2 linked regions of the Collimonas fungivorans genome follow. The protein of the gene in region 1 binds, or shares a complex with, the protein of each later gene. Links are inferred from orthologs where the notes say so. Each region holds a gene or a part of one and is shown in the gene's direction. Other genes may lie near its edges. The genes, in order: smc and CFter6_RS19750.

What was found.
Region 2: the proteins of smc (region 1) and CFter6_RS19750 are in contact, whole or in part, in a crystal structure (PDB 3ZGX), measured with the Bacillus subtilis proteins. The link is inferred for Collimonas fungivorans from one-to-one orthologs.

The regions. Positions count from the first base shown.
Region 1 is NZ_CP013232.1:1,734,334-1,742,273, forward strand. Bases 2,116-6,151 are described here. They hold smc (chromosome segregation protein SMC), read left to right. Parts: upstream 2,116-2,420; coding sequence 2,421-5,951; downstream 5,952-6,151. Other genes in these bases: CFter6_RS07465 (PDDEXK nuclease domain-containing protein), read left to right, coding at 2,116-2,159. Outside these bases: dapC (succinyldiaminopimelate transaminase), read right to left, coding at 1-795; more of CFter6_RS07465, read left to right, coding at 1,116-2,115; CFter6_RS07475 (cell division protein ZipA C-terminal FtsZ-binding domain-containing protein), read left to right, coding at 6,312-7,424; NAD-dependent DNA ligase LigA, read left to right, coding at 7,427-7,940. UniProt on the Bacillus subtilis protein: Required for chromosome condensation and partitioning.
Region 2 is NZ_CP013232.1:4,506,207-4,513,099, forward strand. Bases 119-3,107 are described here. They hold CFter6_RS19750 (segregation and condensation protein A), read left to right. Parts: upstream 119-1,175; coding sequence 1,176-2,039; downstream 2,040-3,107. Other genes in these bases: CFter6_RS19735 (GNAT family N-acetyltransferase), read left to right, coding at 119-272; bamE (outer membrane protein assembly factor BamE domain-containing protein), read right to left, coding at 282-788; CFter6_RS19745 (DUF3460 family protein), read left to right, coding at 928-1,137; panC (pantoate--beta-alanine ligase), read left to right, coding at 2,205-3,044; CFter6_RS19760 (cobalamin-binding protein), read left to right, coding at 3,059-3,107. In the rest of the region: more of CFter6_RS19735, read left to right, coding at 1-118; more of CFter6_RS19760, read left to right, coding at 3,108-3,973; CFter6_RS19765 (ABC transporter ATP-binding protein), read right to left, coding at 3,980-4,783; CFter6_RS19770 (FecCD family ABC transporter permease), read right to left, coding at 4,780-5,766; CFter6_RS19775 (TonB-dependent receptor plug domain-containing protein), read right to left, coding at 5,807-6,893. UniProt on the Bacillus subtilis protein: Participates in chromosomal partition during cell division. May act via the formation of a condensin-like complex containing Smc and ScpB that pull DNA away from mid-cell into both cell halves.

The DNA.
Region 1 (7,940 bases):
TTTCTTCAGTATGGCGGCGTCGCCGGCGACGAAGCCGGAGCGCATGCCCGGCACGTTGGAACGTTTCGACAGGCTGGAAAAGGCGATCAGGCGCGGATAACCCTCACGGCCCAGCATGTGGGCCGCCTGCAGCCCGCCCAGCGGCGCTTCCGGCTTGAAGTAGATCTCGGAATAGCACTCGTCGGCGGCGATCACGAAACCGTGGCGGTCCGACAACGCAAACAGTTCTTTCCAGTCCTCCAGCGACAGCACGGCGCCGGTCGGATTGCCGGGCGAGCACAGGTACAGCAGCTTGACGCGCGGCCAGACATCGTCCGGCACGCTGCGGTAATCCGGAGCGAAGTTGCGGCTCGGGTCGGAATTGACGAAATACGGCTCGGCGCCGGCCAGATAGGCCGCACCCTCATAAATTTGGTAAAACGGATTGGGGCACATCACCAACGCATCTTGCTGGGCCGGATCGACCACCGTCTGCGCCAGCGCAAACAGCGCCTCGCGCGAGCCATTGACGGGCAGGATCTGGGTTGCAGGATCCAGCGGCGGCAGCCCGTAGCGGCGCTCCAGCCAGCCGGCAATCGCTGCCCGCAAGGGTTCCGCGCCTATGGTGCTGGGATAGCTCGCGAGGCCGTTCAGGTTGTCGGCCAGGGCTTGCTGGATGAATTTCGGAGTCGGGTGCTTGGGTTCGCCTATTCCCAGGCTGATTGGCTTGTACGCAGGATTGGGCGTGACGTCGGCGAACAAGGCGCGCAGTTTTTCAAACGGATACGGCTGCAGCCGGTCTAGTAATGGATTCACGTGTTTAGTAACGGATGGATAACAAAGGTGAAATGGGGGAATCGCAATGATTACGCTGTTTGCATTATATACAGAACTCTGGCTCCGATCGTCAGAAATGGCTGACTTCTCCTCGGGCGGAGGCAAATTTAGCCTGGTCATCACTGACAACTTGAAATATAAGCACTGGTCTTATTTTTCTGCGTTGTTTCCCATGCAATAAATAAAATTCGATAGACTGGGTTTTCGCCGCTTTGCCATGCTTTTGCCAGCACCCCGCGCTTGTCCGACAGCCGAAGTCTGCCGGAAGCCAGGTGCGTCACCTATCAGCCAGACTTGCCATGATTTCCCCTGCACTTAGCGATGCCGCACTGATTGCCGATATCCGGCAGCTGATTGACGCCGCCCGCCGGCGCGCGGTGCAGACCATCAACGCTGAACTGAGCTCGTTGTATTGGCAGGTAGGGCGGCGTATCCATGCTGAAGTGCTGGGCGGGAAACGGGCTGCATATGGTCACCAGATTCTGCGGAACCTGGCTGCTCAATTGACCGCTTCCTACGGTCGCGGCTGGAGCGAAAAGCAGCTGCGCCATTGTCTCCGCTTCGCAGAGACAATGCCCGACGAAGACATTGTCACCGCACTGCGGAGAGATTTGAGCTGGACCCATATCAAGACACTGATCTATATCGATGACGAGCTGAAGCGCAGTTTTTACATCGAACTGTGCCGGCTCGAACATTGGTCCTCGCGGCAGTTGCAGGAGCGCATGAATGCCATGCTGTTTGAACGCAGCACGCTGTCGAAACAGCCTAACAAAATCATTGCGCATGAAGTGGCCCAACTACGGCAGACAGGGCAGGTATTGCCGGCCTTTTTACTGAAAGACCCTTACTTGCTGGATTTTCTCGGGCTGCAGGATCGTTATCTGGAAAAAGACCTGGAAGACGCCATCTTGCGCGAGATGGAGCAGTTCCTGCTGGAGCTGGGAGCGGGATTTACATTTGTGGAAAGGCAGAAACGCCTGCAGATAGATCAGGATGATTTTTACATCGATTTGCTGTTCTACAACCGCAAGCTCAAGCGCTTGATTGCCGTCGAACTGAAGTTGGGCGATTTCAAGGCCGAGTATAAAGGGCAAATGGAGCTCTATTTGCGCTACCTGTCGAAATTCGAACAGGAACCGGACGAAAATCCGCCGCTGGGCATCATCCTGTGCACCGGCAAGAAGCAAGAGCAGATCGAATTGCTGGAGTTGAACAAGAGCGAAATCCATGTGGCCGAATATGTGACCGTGTTGCCCCCGCGCGAAGTTCTGCAGGCACGCCTTAACCTTTCGGTAGAACAGGCGCGTCAACGGCTGGAGAGCCTGGAGAAGCATACCTGACCGGCGTCAGTCGTGAAAACGCCGTCCATGCCGGCAACGGCGAACCGGCGCAATTCGTTTCCCTATCAGGAAATGGCCTTCCTCCTACGTGATTAACAGTAAGGTAACAATCACATTTCACGCTTGTCATCGCCATCCATATCGCATATATGGCAGGGCAGAATGTTATGATGTCGACCTCCTGCGAGGTTTTTCCTCGTTTTTATAGTGTGAAGTATGGCGGCTGCTTTTTCGCCGACTTTGATAAGAACAGTCGATAACGTGCGTCTAACCTCCATTAAATTATCAGGATTCAAGTCTTTCGTCGATCCCACCAATTTTCAGGTCCCGGGCCAGCTGGTCGGCGTGGTCGGACCTAACGGCTGCGGCAAGTCGAATATCATCGATGCGGTGCGCTGGGTCTTGGGCGAATCCAAGGCTTCCGAGCTGCGCGGCGAATCGATGCAGGACGTCATTTTCAACGGTTCCTCGCACCGCAAGCCGGCTGGCCGCTCATCGGTCGAACTGGTGTTCGACAACGGTCTCGGCAAAGCCGCCGGGCAGTGGAGCCAGTATGCCGAGATCGCCGTCAAGCGCACCTTGACGCGCGACGGCACCTCCACTTATTACATCAACAATCAGGCGGTGCGCCGGCGCGATATCCAGGACATTTTCCTGGGCACCGGCCTCGGCCCACGCGCTTACGCCATCATCGGCCAGGGCATGATCTCGCGCATCATCGAAGCGCGCCCGGAAGAATTGCGGATTTTCCTGGAAGAGGCCGCCGGCGTTTCCAAGTACAAGGAACGCCGCCGCGAAACCGAGAACCGCCTGAACGACACCCGTGAAAACCTGGTGCGGGTCGAAGACATCCTGCGCGAGCTCAACGCCAACCTGGAAAAGCTGCAGTCGCAGGCCGCGGTCGCCCAGAAATTCCATGAACTGCAAGGCGACCAGGAAGAAAAGCAGAAACTGCTGTGGCTGCTGCGCAAGAACGAAGCCAAGACCGAGCAGGAAAAGCATTTCCGCGATATTGAAAAAGCGCAGCTCGAACTGGAAGAACAGACCGCCAAGCTGCGCCATGTGGAAACCGAGCTGGAGCACATGCGCCAGGCGCATTACGCAGCCGGCGACCGCATGCACCAGGCACAAGGCCACCTATACCAGACCAATTCGGAAATCGGCAGCCTGGAAGCGCAGATCAAGTTTGTTATCGAGTCGCGCAATCGCCTGCAATCGCAGCTCAATTCGCTGACCGCGCAGCGCGACCAGTGGCAACGCCAGGGCAGCCAGTTCCAGGACGACCTGGTCGAGGCCGAGATGCACCTGGAAGAACTGGCGGCGCGGGTCGAGCAATCGCAGGTGGTCTCGCAGCAGCACAACGACCAGTTGCCGGCGCTGGAGCAGAGCTGGCGCGAGGCGCAGCTGAAGAGTACCGAGTCGCGCGGCAAGATCATGCAGATCCAGCAGCAGATCGAACTCGAATCCACCCATCAGCGCAACGCCTCGAATATCTTGAACGGCCTTGCCAGCCGGCGCGAACGCCTGGCGCAGGAAAAGAACGGCTTGAACCTGCCGGACAACGCCCACCTGACCAACCTGCGCATGCAGCTGGAAGAGAAGCAGGCCGGGCTGGAAGAAGTCGGCATGCAGCTGGAAGAAGTACAGGAACAGCAGCCGCGCCTGGAAGAAGAACGGCGCAATGCGCAACAGCAGGTCAATACTGAAAGCGCCAACAACGCGCAGCTGGAAGCGCGCCTGACGGCGCTCAAGCAATTGCAGGAAAGCGTACAGACCGAAGGCAAGGTGCAACCCTGGCTGCAAAAGCACGAGCTGGCTGGGCTGCCGCGCCTGTGGCAAAAACTGCATATCGACGGCGGCTGGGAAACCGCGCTGGAGTCGGTGCTGCGCGAGCGTACTTCGGCATTGGAAATGTCAAACCTGGACTGGGCCAAGGCCTTCTTCAACGATGCGCCGCCGGCCAAGCTGGCCCTGTTCTCGCCGAACGGCGTGGCGCCGGCCGACAATATTGAAACACCTGCCGGCCTCAAGCCTTTCCTCAGCCTGTTGCAGCTGAACGATCCGGGGCTGCGGGTCTTGATGCAAGACTGGCTGCACAATTTCTACGTCGCCGACGATACCGTGACAGCTTTTGCCGAGCGCAACAAACTGCCGCTGGGCGCCAGTTTCGTCACCCGCCAGGGCCACGTGATCAGCAGGACCGGCGTACGTTTTTATGCTTCCGATTCGGAGCAGGACGGCATGCTGGCGCGCCAGCAGGAAATCGAAAACATCACCAAGCAGTTGCGCGCGCAGCAGATGCTGGCCGACGAAGCACGGTCGCGTTCGGTGCGCGCCGAAGCAGCGCTGTCGCAAGCGACCCAGCGCCTGCAGGAAATGCGCCTGCGCCATACCGGCCTGACCCAGGCGGTGCATGGCTTGCAGATCGATGTCATGAAATTGTCCGAGTTGCAGGAGCGCTTCAACCAGCGCAGCTCGCAGATTGCTGCCGACCTGGCCGAAATCGCCGCGCAGGAAAGCGAGCAGCAGCAGGTCAAGATGGAATCGGAAGCCAAGTTCGAACAGCTCGACATGGAACTGGCTGAGCTGCAGGAAAAGCACGAAGACGGACAAACCGATTTCCTGGGCAAGGAACAGCAGCTCAACGATGCGCGCCAGCGTTTGCGCGAAATGGAACGCGCTGCGCAAGAAGCGGAATTTGCCGAAAAATCCCATCGCAACAAGATCGAAGAACTCAAGCGCAGCATCGCGACCGCGCTGGAGCAGGCGGCACAGCTGTTCGCCAACATGCAGCAGGGCCATCTGGAGCTGGAAAGCCTGGACGACCAGGCGGCGCAAGCCGGCCTGCAAGACTTGCTGGACAAGCGCAGCGAACAAGAGCGTGCGCTGGCCGATACCCGCCACGAGCTGGACCAGGTATCGCAGAACTTGCGCCAGCATGAAGAAACACGCTTGCAAGCCGAGCGCAGCCTGCAGCCGCAGCGTGACCGCATCATGGAATTGCAGCTGAAAGAGCAGGCCGCGCGCCTCAACCAGGAACAATACGTGCAGCAGCTGCTCGAAGCGCAGGCTGACGAAGCCGCCCTGAGCGAGAAGCTGACAACGGAAATGCGGCCATCGTACCTGCAGGGTGAAGTTACGCGCCTGACCAATGCCATCGCCGGCCTGGGCGCGGTCAACCTGGCGGCGCTGGATGAGCTGGCGCAGGCGTCCGAGCGCAAGAATTTCCTGGATGCGCAAAATGCTGACCTGACCGAAGCGATCAATACGCTGCAAGATGCAATCCACAAGATCGACAAGGAAACCCGCGACCTGCTGCAAGATACCTTCGACAAGGTCAACCACCACTTTGCCGAGCTGTTCCCGATCCTGTTCGGCGGCGGCCAGGCCAAGCTGATCATGACCGGCGACGAAATCCTCGATTCCGGCGTGCAAGTCATGGCGCAGCCGCCGGGCAAGAAGAATGCAACGATCCACTTGCTGTCAGGCGGTGAAAAGGCGCTCACGGCGACCGCCCTGGTATTTTCGATGTTCCAGCTGAATCCGGCGCCGTTCTGCCTGCTGGACGAAGTGGATGCGCCGCTGGACGACGCCAATACCGAGCGTTTCTGCAATATGGTGAAGCGGATGTCGGCCAATACCCAGTTCCTGTTCATTTCGCATAACAAGATTGCGATGGAAATGGCGCAGCAGCTGATCGGGGTGACGATGCAGGAGCAGGGGGTGTCGCGGATCGTGGCGGTCGATATGGAAGCGGCACGCAGTTTCGCCAGCGACGCCGTCGCTGCTTAAGGGTAAAACAGGCAGCCCTGGCTGGCCCGGATGCCATGCTTGGCCAGCTTGACAACTTTTTTAGACCCCACTAAGCTGATTTTCTGGTCGTAATGCAATATATTGTAAGAAATTGTCTCAATATTTTTACGTTGGCGACATATACAGTAATACTTGTATTGTTTTTATAAAAAGAAATGGCTTTGCTTGGGGAGTGCTTTGGGTTTTAAATAAGAAATAAACATATACGCGGTCACTGACAACTATTTTAGAAGTGTTTTTTCCTCGGATTCAATCAATGACCAGTCCACGATTTCAATCGCGAATTCACAGCCCGTTGACCGTTTGCACGGCAGCGCCGGCTATTAAGGCATCAACAGAATGACAGATCTACAAGCAAGCCTGTTTATCATCGGAGGCGCGTTTCTTGTCGGCGTCATTTCCTATAACAAATGGCAGGAATACAAAGCCAAGAAGAGTGTCGAGCGGGCGTTTTCCGGATCGCACGACGATGTCCTGATGACTCCCGGCAAAGCTCCGGGCAAAGACAGCGGCGAAGCGCCGCCCCGTCACGAACCTAAGCTGTTCGAAAGCGAGCTGGATGCCGATGCGCTGCCGCGTGACGATCTGGAGCAGAGCGCCGAGCAGCAGGCAATAGAGCCGCAGCTCGGCAATCCTGCGCCGGCGCAGGCGGTGCGCAAGGATCTGCCGGTGGACGAACTGATCGATTGCGCCATTCCGCTGGTGCTGGAAGCCCCGGTGCGCGGCGACAAGGCGTTGCCGGCGCTGCAAAGCTTGCGCCACGTCGGCAACAAGCCTATCCATTTCATCGGCGAAGACGCCAACGGCGAATGGGAGCCGGTGGCGCACGGCGGCATTTACAGCACCCTGCTGGCCGGAGTGCAGCTCGCCAACCGCACCAATCCGCTCAACGAAATCGAGTATTCGGAACTGGTCAGCCGCTTGCGCCAGATCGCCGACGACCTGGGCGCCGAACCGGATCTGCCGGACATGTCGGAAGTGATGCATACCGCGCGCTCCTTGCATCAGTTCGTGATCGAACACGATGCCCAGCTGGGCGTGAATATCCAGTCCAATGGCGCGCCATGGGCCATCAGCACCTTGCTGGCGGCGCTGACCCGCCAGGGTTTCGATGTGCGGCCGGAAGGCCGCATGGTGATGTCGGACGGCGAGGGCGGCCTGCTGTTCTCTTTGTCCACCAATGCCAGTGCGGTCGCCGAAACCACCAGCCGCCTGACCTTGCTGCTCGACGTGCCGCGGGTGGCGCCTGACCGTGACGGTTACGGCGCGATGGTGGCTTGCGCACGTTCATTGGCGGCACGCCTCGGCGGTGTGCTGGTCGACGACAGCAACCAGCCCCTGGCTGATGTACAGCTGGCCGAGATCGCTGGCCAGGTCGATGCCTTTTACCGTGAAATGGATGCCGCTGAAATTCCAGCCGGCTCGATTCGGGCTTTGCGTCTATTCAGTTAATCATGTCCTCATTATCATCACAAGCAGGCGGCCCGGGAAATACTTCCGATGCCGCCGAATGGCGTTCGCGCGCCACCTGGCTGGCAGCTGAGCTGAACCGCCACAACCATTCTTATTACGTGCTCGACAATCCCTCGATTCCGGATGCTGAATACGATCAGCTGTTCCGTGAATTGCAGGCGCTGGAGCAGGCCCATCCGGAGCTCAATACGCCGGATTCGCCGACCCAGCGCGTAGGCGCCGCACCGTTGCCGCTGTTCGAGCAGGTGACGCACTCGATACCGATGCTGTCCCTGGGCAACGGGTTTGAAGACAACGACATCATCGAATTCGACCGCCGCGTCAGGGATGGCCTCGATACCCAGGCCGACAGCGACATCGAGTACGCTGCCGAGCTGAAGTTCGACGGCCTGGCCATCAACCTGCGCTACGAAGACGGCGTGCTGGTGCAAGCCGCCACCCGCGGCGACGGCACCACCGGCGAAAACGTCACCAGCAACATCCGCACCGTGCGTG
Region 2 (6,893 bases), 2.8 Mb from region 1 along the record:
ATACCGAAACCGATGTCTGGGAAATCCTGCGCATGGGCGTGCTGCACACCTATCGCGGCCTGGGTTTATCGCAGCACCTGATGGAAGCACTGATCCACCGCGCCCGCGGCGCCGACATCAACGAACTGCGGCTGGCGGTGCGTTCCGACCAGACCCGGGTCGTCGACCTGTATGCAGTATTCGAATTCGAACTGGCGCCGGAACTCGAATACACCCGCGCCAATCCGCTGGAAGAGCCGCCTATCGTGATGCGGCGCTGGCTGAAGCGCTAGCTCTCCGTATCAGTGTCCGTAGACCTGCGACACTGAAGTGCCGGTCACCAGCCCGCTGGTGATATCCATGTGGACGTTGAAGAAAGCCTGGCTGGCGTCGGCCTGGGTGTAACGCCAGTCCCACACTTCCTCGTTCTTTCGTGTAAATTGCACCACGGTGCGCGGCCGGCCCAGCATCCGGCGCACTTCTTCCTTGTTCATGCCGACCTTGATCCTGGCGAAGTTCTCTTCGGTCAGGACTTGCTTGTAATCGCTCAGCTTGCCATCCTTGCCGATATAGAAAATCCAGGTGCGCGCGCCGGACGGTCCTTTCGGATATTCCAGCGAACGTTCACCGCTTTCGGCCTCCCAGACGGTATCCGGCTGGCCCATGGCATTGCGCACGTCGGCTTCGGTGGATACTCCGCGGCTCAGTTTTTCCAATCCGGCCTCCTGTATGAAATTGCCATTCTGATCACAAGCCGCGATCATGAACGGCAGAATGACTGCCAAAACGCTGCGTACCCATAGTTTCATGCTGACTCCTTCATTCGTTACCGCTCAAGTATATCGCTCATCAATTGCCACATGGATATTACTGCCGACGACAAACCGCTGCGGCGGCCGGGAAATAGCATAAAATAGCGGCTACTCCCACCGAATTATCAAAGCAACCATGACATTCTCCAAACAGATTAACGGTTACCAGTCCGACATCACCAAGTTCGTCGAAGAACTCAAGCAAAAGAACCCCAAGCTGGAAGAACAGCAGCTGGCTGGCCGCGCCCTGCTGTGGGACAAAACTCCGATCGACCTGGACAGCCAGTTGCGCTCCAAGGAATCGCGCGTCGATCAACAACCCTACGTGTATCAGAACAATCACTAAGCAACCACTAAATTCCTCCCGGATCAGGTAAAGACCAGATGAGCCAGAATTTGTCGGATGCCGCTGAACTGACGCTGGAGGGCCAACCCGATTCGACACCGAACGTGATCGACGGCGTGGCTTTTGCGCGCCTCTACGGCGAGCCGCTGTTCCGCATGCCGACCGATCTCTACATTCCGCCGGATGCGCTGGAAGTCTTCCTGGAAGCATTCGAAGGTCCGCTCGACCTGCTGCTGTACCTGATCCGCAAACAGAATTTCAACATCCTCGACATCCCGATGGCGCAAGTCACCTTGCAATATCTGGAGTACGTCGACCAGATCCGCATCACCAACCTCGAACTGGCGGCCGAGTACCTGCTGATGGCGGCCATGCTGATCGAGATCAAATCGCGCATGCTGCTGCCGGTGCGCAAGACCGACAACGAAGAAGCCGAAGATCCTCGCGCCGAGCTGGTGCGGCGCCTGCTGGAATACGAGCAGATGAAGCTGGCCGCGCGCGAGATCGACGCCCTGCCGCAGCTCGGGCGCGACTATGTCCGCACCCAGATCTATATCGAGCAAAATACCGTCACGCGCTGGCCGGACGTCAACCTGGACGACCTGCAGGCCGCCTGGGCCGACGTCATCAAGCGCGCCAAGCTGACCGCCCACCACACCATCAGCCGCGAAGAACTGTCGGTGCGCGAGCACATGACCGGGATCCTGCGGCGGCTGCAATCGGCGCGTTTTGTCGAGTTCGCCGAACTGTTCGATCCGTCGCGCGGGGTGCCGGTGCTGGTGGTGAATTTCATCGCCATGCTGGAACTGGCCAAGGAAACCCTGATTGAAATCACCCAGGCGGAACCGTTCGCGCCTATTTACGTACGGCTGGCCTATTCGCCGACTTATGCGCCGGCTTGATTTTGTAGGGTGGGCACCTGTGCCCACGCGTAACTCGGACCTACCAGTGTTGCTTATCTCAGCGCAACGCGTGGGCAGAAAAACCTGCCCACCCTACGATTGAAAACCAAACAATTTTCCACGCTGCGGCGGCTCTTAAATTCTATTCCGCAAATATAATATTTTATGAAAATCATTTCCTCGATTGAAGAGCTACGCGACCAACTGCGCGGCCAACTGCGCACCGCCTTCGTGCCGACCATGGGCAACCTGCATGAAGGCCACCTGTCGCTGATGCGGCTGGCGAAAAAACACGGCGATCCTATCGTCGCCTCGATCTTCGTCAACCGCCTGCAGTTCGGCCCCAACGAGGATTTCGACAAATATCCGCGCACCTTCGCGGCCGACGTCGAGAAACTGGAAAAAGAAGGCGTCTACGTGCTGTTCGCGCCGACCGAGAAGGATTTGTATCCGGAGCCGCAGGAATTCCGCGTGCGGCCGCCTGACGACCTGGGCAATACGCTGGAAGGCGAATTCCGTCCCGGCTTCTTTACCGGCGTCACGACAGTCGTGCTGAAACTGTTTTCCTGCGTCCAGCCGCGCGTTGCGGTATTCGGCAAGAAGGATTACCAGCAGCTGATGATAGTGCGCAACATGGCCAAGCAATTCGCCTTGCCGACTGAAATCATCGCCGCCGAAACCTGGCGCGCAGACGACGGCCTGGCGCTATCGTCGCGCAATATGTACCTGTCCACGGATGAACGGGCAGAAGCGCCGGTGCTGTTCAAGACCCTCAACCAGGTCGCCGACGAAGTACGCGCCGGCCACCTCGACATCTTCGAACTGGAACGGCAGGCGATGGCGCAGCTGCGCGGCCGCGGCTGGCTGCCGGACTACATTTCGATCCGCAAGCGCTGCGACCTGCAGGCGCCGGCCGCCGGCGACCTGGCGCAAGGCGAAAAACTGGTGGTGCTGGCCGCCGCCAAGCTGGGCGGCACGCGCCTGATCGACAATCTCGAAATCTGAGTCTGGACCTGAGCGTGCAGCGGCCCGACCGCAACAATCCACTGCGCGACTGGCCTGCGGTAATGATGGCAGCGGCGGCAATCGCGCTGTCGCCAGCCTCGGCAGCGTCGGCCCAGGCCGTCACCGTGCACGACGATACGCAACATGCAGTCGTGCTGCGGCACCCTGCGCATCGCATCGTCAGCCTGGCCCCGCATGCCACCGAACTGCTGTTTGCAGCCGGCGCCGGCGCTTATGTGGTCGGCGTCAGCGACTATAGCGACTATCCTCCTGCAGCCAGGCAGATAGCCTCGATGGGCAGCAGCAGCGCGCTCGATATCGAACGGATCGTCGCCCTCAAGCCGGACCTGGTGGTGGCCTGGAGCAGCGGCAATTCCGCCAGCCAGATCGCCAGGCTGCGCGCCATCGGCATTCCTGTATTCGAAAGCGAACCACGCCAGCTGGAAGCCATTGCTTCGTCGCTGCTGAGGCTGTCGCAACTGGCCGGCACCGAAGACAGCGGCGCTGCGGCGGCTGCCGCCTTCAAGGCGCGCCTGGCGCAGCTCGACGCGACTTACCGCCAGCGGCCGCCGGTGCGAGTGTTTTACCAGATCTGGAAAAAACCATTGATGACGCTCAACGATAGCCACATGGTGTCGAGCGTGATCGCCTTGTGCGGCGGTGAAAACGTGTTCGGCAAACTGCCGCAGCTGGCGCCTACCGTCAGCACCGAAGCCGTGCTGCAAGCCGATCCGGAAGTGATCTTCGCCGCCGACGGTGGCAGTTCGCCCAGCGCAAGCTGGCGGCGCTTCCCCAAACTGACGGCAGTCGCCGCCAATAACCTGTTTACCCTGACGCCGAACTGGATGAGCCGCCCCGGGCCGCGCATACTGGATGGCGCCGCCGAACTGTGCCAGAAGCTGGACCTGGCGCGCAGCCGGCGCCGCTGACTTATTTTAAGTTACGCTGGCGACCGGCATGAACAAGCGCCGCGAACCGTTTTCCACCACTTCGAACGAACAGCCGAATGCCGCCTGCAGGATTTCCGGCTGCAGCACGCTGCCGGCAGTGCCCTGCCACACCTGGCCGTCGCCCAGCAGCAGCACATGGCTGGCGTAGCGCGCCACCAGGTTGATGTCGTGACAGGCTGCGATCACCGCTTTTTGCGGCGGCAGCGCATTTGCTATCTCATTTGCTACCTTGTGCAGCAGCGCCATCACCACGATCTGCGCGGCGGCGTCCTGGTGTGCGGTCGGCTCGTCCAGCATGAACAATAGCGGGTCTTGCGCCAGCAAGGTCGCCAGCCCTACCCGCTGCCGCTCGCCGCCTGACAGTCGCATCACATCGTGTGTGCTGAAAGCCGCCATCCTGACCTGTTCCAGCACTTGCATCGCCAGCGCGCGGTCGTCCTCGATGTCCCAGCCGAAACCGAACTGGTAGGGATGGCGCCCGGCCACAACCGCCGCCAGCACGCTGCTGGAAAACGCATCGGCCTGCTGCTGCGCCAGCAAGCCGCGCAGGCGTGCCAGTTGCTGCGCTGAAATAGTTTGTATGTCGCGGCCTTCGATCAGTATCCGGCCGGCGGCCGGCCGCCGCAAGCCGGCCAAGGTATGCAATAAAGTGGTCTTACCGATGCCGTTGCGGCCCAGCACGCACCAGAACTGGCCCGGCGCGACTTGCCAGTCCAATCCGCTGCACAAGGTTTTATGACCGACGCTTACACTTAGCTGTTCGGCGCTCAGCAATGGGGCCGCGTTCATGAACGGCTCCTGGCCAGCAGCCACAGGAACACCGGCACTCCGACCAGCGCCGTGATTACTCCCACCGGCAACTGGGTAGGCGCCACCGCGGTACGCGCCACCAGGTCGGCCAGCGCCAGCGCCGCGCCGCCCGTCAGCACGCTGGCAGGCAGCAATATGCGCTGGTCGTTGCCGACCAGCAGCCGTATCGCATGCGGCACCACCAGGCCGATAAAACCGATCGTGCCAGCCACGGTGACTGCAGCCGCGGTCGCCAGCGAAGCCGCGCACAAGGTCAGCAAGCGCAGGCGCAATACCGGTACTCCGAGCAACTGCGCAAAACCTTCGCCGCGTGCCAACAGGTTTAGCTGGCGCGCGTTAAAAATACTCCAGATCAGAATCGACAACAGCAGCACTGCCGCCGGCAGCAACAGGCGGCCATCTTCCAGGTCGCCCATCAGCCAGAACAGCATGCCGCGCAGCTCGCCGTCAGGCGCCAGCGTCAGCACCAGCGTCACGATGGCACCGAAGCCGGCGGCGATCATCACTCCGGTCAGTATCAAGCGGTGGCCGCTGTGCTGGCCGACATCGGGCAGACGACGCAAGGCCTGGCGCGCCAGGCCGAACAATAAAAGTACCGCCAGCCCGGCCCCGACCGCTGCGCCTAATGCAGCGGCAGCATCGCCCATGAACCCTAAATGGCTGGCCACCAGCAAGGCCGACAAGGCGCCGGCCGCCGAGCCGCCGGACAAACCCAGTACATAGGGATCGGCCAGAGGATTTCGCAACAACACCTGCATCAACGCCCCGGCCAGGGCCAGCAAACCACCCACCACAAACGCAGTCAGCGCACGCGGCAGGCGCAGGGACAAGTAAACTTGGTCACCCGCCAGCCCGCAGCCACTGCTGCCGCAAGAAACCGCGAGCGCCAGCGCCAATGCTGCGAAGAATGCCAGGCAGCAGAGGATGGCGAGGGCGCGGCGTAAGGTGGTAATGCTGGTCAATGGCGTGAACGATTCGCTGGTTGGTCGGCCGGTTATTTGCTTACTGCTGCCAATTTACACCAACAAACAGTCCACGTGAGGGCTGGTTATAGCCATAAGCGGTCTGGTAGTCGCGGTTGAACAGGTTGTCGATACGGCCGAACAGGGATACCTGCTTGTTCAGCTGGTAGCGCGCATTGGCGTTGCTCAGCCAATATGTTCCCAGCCGCGGATTGCCGGGAATATCGGTGCGGCTGTCGGTGTATTGCACGTCGGCGCCGAGACGCCAGGCGCCGAAGCTCTTCGCCGCGCCCAGGGAACCGAGGGTCTTGGCGCGGCGCGCCAGGATCTGGTTGCTGCTCTCGTCCTTAGGATTCTGCAAGGTCAGGCTGGCGCGCCAGTCGATTGCAGCCAGCACGGTGCTGGCGCTCAGTTCCAGCCCCTGGTTCTTGGCGCGGGCGATATTGATCGTTTGCGACGTCAGCGGATCGTAGCCGAACTGGTCGCGGGTGCGGGTATCGAACAGCGTCGCCCGCAGCAAGGTGTCGCCGGCGGCGTATTGCACGCCCAGTTCATACGACTTCGAACGTTCGGCCTTGAGGTCGGGGTTGCCGTAAATCGGCTGGTACAGCTGCACCGGGGTCGGCGCATTGAATGCAGTCGATGCATTGGCGATCAGCTTGATGCTGTCGGTCAGGGCGAAACCGTAACCCAGGTAGCCGGTGTTGTCGGAACCGGAACCGCCGACATCGTCATGGCGCAGGTTCAGCTGCAACTGGTGCGGGCCGATCTTGCCGAGCACGCCGGCATATACGCTGGAGGTCGAGCGCGAAAAACTGTTGCTGGAATTGCCGTAGCTGCTGTTCGAGCTGACGTCGGCCTTTTCGCGGCCGGCGTCGACGCCGGCAGTGGCGGTCCACAGCGGCGACAAGCGCAGTTCGTTGGCCCATTGCAGCAGGTTCTGGGTGCTCTTGTAGGCGTTGCTGCTGTCGCCGAATGCGCCCTGGCCGTCGAGATTGTCGCGGTTGATGTTTTGCGACAGGGTCAGGGTCGAAGTCCAGTCCTGGGTGAAGCGGTTCTTGCTGAACAGCGCCAGCGACTGGCTCTTCGAATGACCGTTGTTCTGGTCGGTCGGCGTGCCGTAGGCA